One region of the Bordetella sp. genome, then DNA from elsewhere that is predicted to be linked to it. Evidence: predicted binding sites of a transcription regulator. Region 1 holds the regulator's gene; the other holds the start of a gene.

What was found. The regulator LexA, encoded in region 1, represses DNA repair genes until DNA is damaged. The targets are predictions, from matches to a motif close to ACTGTATNNNNATACAGT.
Region 2: a site for LexA is predicted at 1,962-1,979, ahead of recA (recombinase RecA). Genes of this name have one in related genera too.

The regions. Positions count from the first base shown of each region.
Region 1 covers NZ_JBMQQZ010000097.1:31,712-34,788, forward strand. Annotated here, with positions in the region: gene uvrB (excinuclease ABC subunit UvrB) at 1-105, opposite strand, end outside; gene ACO1P8_RS21770 (amino acid aminotransferase) at 183-1,388, shown strand; gene lexA (transcriptional repressor LexA) at 1,542-2,192, shown strand; gene lon (endopeptidase La) at 2,253-3,077, opposite strand, start outside.
Region 2 covers NZ_JBMQQZ010000002.1:139,446-142,522, forward strand. Annotated here, with positions in the region: gene ACO1P8_RS00715 (LysR family transcriptional regulator) at 1-129, shown strand, start outside; gene recX (recombination regulator RecX) at 242-778, opposite strand; gene recA (recombinase RecA) at 785-1,843, opposite strand; gene ACO1P8_RS00730 (response regulator) at 2,178-2,867, shown strand; gene ACO1P8_RS00735 (sensor histidine kinase N-terminal domain-containing protein) at 2,983-3,077, shown strand, end outside.

The DNA of each region.
Region 1 (3,077 bases):
GTCCACCAGCGCGCCGATCGCGCCGGGCTGATCGCCTGCCGGGGGATAGGGCTGGTAGAGCTGGAACGGGCTGTCCGGAAATTCGACGAATCCAGGTGCGGTCATGCTAGACTGTCTCAGGGTAAACCCCCCATTATCCGCCGCATGTCCGGCCGCGTCCACCTACCCTTCTTCACGATCCGATGACCTCCCTTTTCCAAAACGTCGAATTGGCCCCGCGCGATCCCATCCTCGGGCTGAATGAGCAGTACAACGCAGATACCCGGCCGGGCAAGGTGAATCTGGGCGTAGGGGTGTACTACGACGATAACGGGCGTATTCCGCTTTTGTCCGCGGTGCGCAAGGCTGAAATCGCCCGCATCGAAGCAGCCGCCGCGCGCGGCTACCTGCCGATCGAAGGCATCGCAGCGTATAACAAAGGCGCGCAGGCGCTGCTGCTGGGCGCGGATTCCCCCTTGTCGGCGGCGGGCCGCGTGTTGACCACGCAAGCCCTGGGCGGCACGGGCGCGCTGAAGATCGGCGCCGATTTCCTGCATCAACTGCTGCCTCAGTCGAAGGCCTACATCAGCGACCCCAGCTGGGAGAACCATCGGGCACTGTTCGAACGGGCCGGTTTCCAGGTGGAAAGCTACCCGTACTATGACCCCGCAACCCACGGCCTGAACTTCGAAGGCATGCTTGCCGGCCTGAAGGCGATGCCGGCGCGCAGCGTGGTCGTCCTGCACGCCTGCTGCCACAACCCCACCGGCGTGGATCCCACGCCGGAGCAATGGCAGCAAATCGCCAATGTCGTCAAGGAGCGCGACCTGGTTCCCTTCCTGGACATTGCTTACCAGGGATTCGGAGCAGGCCTGCAGGAAGACGCCGCGGTCGTGCGTCTATTCGCTGGCATGGACATGACGGTGTTCGTCAGTTCTTCGTTCTCCAAGTCCTTCTCGCTGTATGGCGAACGCGTCGGCGCGCTCACGGTGATCTCGGGCAGCAAGGACGAAGCGACACGCGTGCTCAGCCAGCTCAAGCGCGTCATCCGCACCAACTACTCGAATCCGCCCACGCATGGCGGCACCGTCGTCTCCACCGTCCTGAACACGCCGGAACTCTTCGCGCTGTGGGAGCAGGAGCTGGGCGGCATGCGCGACCGCATTCGCCTGATGCGACGCCAACTGGTCGAAAAGATCAAGGAACAGGGTGTGCAGCAGGATTTCAGCTTCGTCCTGCAGCAGCGCGGCATGTTCTCGTATTCGGGTTTGACCGCGGCCCAGGTCGATCGCCTCCGCGAGGAACACGGCATCTATGCGATCTCCAGCGGACGCATTTGCGTCGCGGCGCTCAACAGCCAGAACATCGATGCCGTCGCCAAGGCGATCGCGGCGGTACTGAAAGGCTGAAACCCGCAGCTTGCGAAAATGGAATGGGGCCTGAGGGCCCCATTCTTTTTTTGCGGGCACCAAGCCCGCGAACCGCGATAGCCCTTGCGTTTTAAAGCTGCGTCCCCCAAAATGCGGAGCTGTATATCCATACAGGGAAGCAGGAACCCGCAAATGGCCAGCAAACTTACCGAACGCCAACAGCAAATCCTCGACCTCATACGCCAAGCGGTCGCCAGTACGGGGTTTCCTCCCACTCGCGCGGAAATTGCCCAGGCGTTGGGGTTCCGCTCGCCGAACGCGGCGGAAGACCACCTGAAAGCCCTGGCCCGCAAAGGCGCGATCGAGCTGACTGCCGGTGCGTCCCGCGGCATCCGCCTGAAGGAGCTGCGCCACGAAAGCGGGCAAGCCATGCTGCCCATCCCTTCCCTTGCCCAGCTCATGCTGCCGCTCGTAGGGCGGGTAGCGGCAGGCAGCCCCATCCTGGCCGCCGAACATGTCGAACGGGACGTGGGCGTGGACCCCGCCCTGTTCCCGCAGCGTCCGGACTATCTGCTCAAAGTGCGGGGGATGAGCATGCGCGATATCGGCATCCTCGACGGCGACCTGCTGGCCGTCAAAAAGGCCAGCGAAGCCCGCGACGGCCAGATCGTGGTAGCCCGGATCGACGAAGACGTCACGGTGAAACGGCTACACCGCGAAGGCGGCCGCATCGAACTCCTGCCGGAAAATCCGGATTTCCAGCCCATCGTTGTCCAGCCCGGCCAGGAGTTCGCCCTCGAGGGCATCGCGGTTGGACTGATTCGTACCCAGGCGCTGCACTGAAAAGCAAAGGGCCTGCCAGCTTGCGCTGCAGGCCCTTGCGATCAAGGCACGACGACGAGATCAGTGCTTGATGACCGGGTCAACGGATTCCGTCGCCGGCGCCGGCGTCACGAGCGGCTTGTCCTTGGCTTCCTCTTCCGAAATCGCCTCGGGCATGCGTTCCAGTGCGCGTTCCAGCACCTTGTCGATCCAGCGAACCGGCACGACCTCCAGCTGATTCTTCACGTTATCGGGAATCTCAGCCAGATCCTTGACGTTTTCCTCGGGGATCAACACAGTCTTGATGCCACCGCGATGCGCGGCAAGCAACTTTTCCTTCAAACCGCCGATGGCCAGCACTTCCCCGCGCAGCGTGATTTCGCCTGTCATGGCCACGTCCGCACGCACCGGGATGCCCGACAAGGCCGACACCATGGCAGTGGTGATGGCGATACCGGCGGACGGACCGTCCTTGGGCGTCGCGCCTTCCGGCACGTGCACGTGCATATCGCGCTTTTCGAAAACGCTGTCGGCAAATCCCAACCGGCGAGCGCGCGACCGCACAACCGTACGTGCCGCCTCGACGGATTCCTTCATCACATCGCCCAGGGAACCCGTGCGCTGGATGGCGCCTTTACCAGGCATATCGGCGACTTCGATGGTCAGCAGATCGCCGCCCACCTCGGTCCAGGCCAGGCCAGTAACCTGGCCAACCTGGTTTTCTTTCTCCGCCATGCCGAAGTTATAGCGGCGCACGCCCAGGTAATCGTTCAGATTTTCCGACGTCACGGCGATAGGCTTCGTCTCGCCCTTATCGTCGGCCTTCGACTTGGCATCACGCTCAGTCAGCAGTTGCTTGACCACCTTGCGGCAGATCTTGCCGACCTCGCGCTCCAGCGCGCGCAC
Region 2 (3,077 bases), on a different contig from region 1:
ATCCGAAACGAGGATGCGGATGCCCCGTTCATCAAGGATTTCCTGACTATCGCCAGGGATGTGAGTTTCCGTACCCTGACCGGAATCAAAGCGGCTGGAGCATGGGCGGGCGAAACGCGCGCAGAATAGCGACACAGCCCAGACCTGCGCCATGCGTAGTCGCGGGGTCGACGCCCCCTGATCCGTGGCTATTCGGGGAAACCACCGGTGAAGACAGCCGGCATGCCCCGGCAGGCGCCTGTCATTCGTCCTGGTCGTCGCCCAGTACCCGACGGATGACATCGTGCGCAAAGCCACGCGCCGCAAGAAAACGCGCCTGCTTGGCGTACGCGGCACGATCGGCCGGCCGCTCGCCGAAACGCTTGTTCCATACTGCCACGGCGCGGTCGTATTCCGTCGCGCGCAGGCCGTCTCGAAGCTCGCCTATCTGGGTTTCGTCGACGCCGTGCTGGCGCAATTCCTGCACAATGCGCGCCGAGCCCTGACGTTCGGCGCGGCGATGCACCAGGCTTTCGGCAAAACGCCGGGTGGATAGCCAGCCTTCCCGTTCCAGCTCGTCCAGCAAGGCATCCAAGGCAGCGGCGTCATCCGCATACGGGCTGAGCTTGCGCGCCAGCTCGCTGCGCGCGTATTCACGGCGGGATAGATAGCCCACCGCACGAGCTTTCAGCGTGGGCCCGCGCTTTTGCTCGGCCCGGTCGCCGACACGGAAGGGATCGTCCGCGGAACCGTCGGAAGAGAGATTGCCGAACCTCGCGCCGCGGCGACCGGAAATCATCAGCGGTTAGTCCTCTTCGGCCCCGCTTTCGGCAAAGGTATTGGCGCGGCTGACAATGCCCTGGTTCTCGCGTATGCGATTTTCGATCTCCAGGGCCATTTCGCGATGTTCTTTCAGGTATTCGCGAACGTTGTCCTTACCCTGGCCGATGCGGTCGCCCTTGTAGCTGTACCACGCGCCGGATTTGTCCACGATGCCGGCCTGCACACCCAGGTCGATGATTTCACCTTCGCGTGAAATGCCGCTGCCGTACATGATGTCGAATTCCGCCTGCTTGAAGGGCGGGGACACTTTGTTCTTGACGACCTTGACGCGCGTTTCGTTGCCGACGACCTCTTCCCCTTTCTTGATCGAGCCGATGCGGCGGATATCCAGCCGCACGGAGGAATAGAACTTCAACGCATTGCCGCCGGTGGTGGTTTCCGGATTGCCGAACATCACGCCAATCTTCATCCGGATCTGGTTGATGAAGATGACCATGCAGTTCGTACGCTTGATGGTGGCGGTCAGCTTGCGCAGCGCCTGGCTCATCAGGCGGGCTTGCAGGCCGGGCAACGAATCGCCCATTTCGCCTTCGATTTCGGCCTTGGGCACGAGCGCGGCGACCGAGTCGATGACAATGAGGTCGACCGAGCCCGAACGGACCAGTGCATCGGTGATTTCGAGGGCCTGCTCGCCCGTGTCCGGTTGGGAGATGAGCAGGTCGGTCAGGTTGACGCCGAGCTTGGCGGCGTATTGCACGTCCAGCGCGTGTTCGGCATCGACGAACGCGCACGTGCCGCCGATTTTTTGCATTTCGGCGATGACCTGCAGCGTCAGCGTGGTCTTGCCCGACGATTCCGGCCCGTAGATCTCGATTACCCGGCCGCGCGGCAGTCCACCCACGCCCAGGGCGATATCCAGGCCCAGCGACCCCGTGGACACCACCTGGATGTCATGCTCGACCTCGTTGTCGCCATACCGCATGATCGAACCCTTGCCGAACTGCTTTTCGATCTGCGATAGGGCCGCGGCGAGCGCCTTGGCTTTTTCCGAGGCGGCTGCCTTGCTGGTTTTGTCGTCCATGAAATGTCCTGTCTGGCGGTTTCTAGCGAATGGAAAATATGGTGGCCAGTGTCTTGCGATCGACGCCTGGTTTGCCATGTGCGTTAACCATATCGGCCGGATTATGGCATCGGATTATACTGTACAAAAAAACAGTATGACAAATTTTTCCGCGTTATCCCGTGTGGGCAAGCGCGAACGGGCGTGACAGAATCGGCCCAGGAGAGCGGAGACAGTCCGGAAACCATCCGGCATACCAGAACACCACAACGGAAAACCGTCACGGCCGCAACCCGGCACGAACGGACGCGCTCAGCTCAAGAAACCATAACGATCCACGAGAGAGCCTGGTCCCATGCGCATACTTATCGCCGAAGACGACAGCATTCTTGCCGACGGACTATCCCGTTCGCTGCGACACAACGGCTATGCCGTCGATGCCGTCCGCGACGGCATGGCCGCCGACCTGGCACTGGCCGCCCAGGCCTTCGACCTGCTGATTCTGGACCTGGGATTGCCGCAACTGGCCGGGCTGGAAGTCCTGAGACGGCTGCGCGCGCGCAACGCCCAACTTCCGGTGCTTATTCTAACCGCCGCCGATAGCATCGAGCAGCGCGTCAAGGGGCTGGACCTGGGGGCGGACGACTACATGGCCAAGCCATTCGCCCTGTCCGAGCTGGAGGCCCGCGTGCGGGCGCTGACGCGCCGCGGCGCGGGCGGCGGCGCCAGCCTGATCCGCCACGGCCGGCTGGTCTTCGACCAGGCGGGCCGGGTGGCCTCGGTGGACGATCAGCCGCTGGACCTGTCCGCCCGCGAAGTCGGCCTGCTCGAAATCCTGCTCATGCGCAGCGGACGGATGGTAAGCAAGAATCAGCTGGTGGACCATCTGTGCGAATGGGGCGACGAAGTCAGCACCAACGCCATCGAAGTCTACGTGCACCGCTTGCGCAAGAAACTGGAGCCGACCGGCGTCCGGATCATGACCGTGCGTGGCCTGGGCTATTGCCTGGAACGGGATCATGGCGCGGGCGAACTCGCACACTGAAACACCCCGCGTCCCGCCATTGAATCAGGAGGCGCTGGATATCCTCCGCAATGGCACGCGCGGCCCGTCCTTCGCTCTGCCCCGGCGCTCGCTGCTGGGCGAGATCCTCGATTGGATGCTGGCGCCGTTGTTCCTGCTATGGCCCATGAGCGTGGCGATCACCTACGTGGTCGCACAGAATATCGCCGATGTGCCCTATGACCGCGCGCT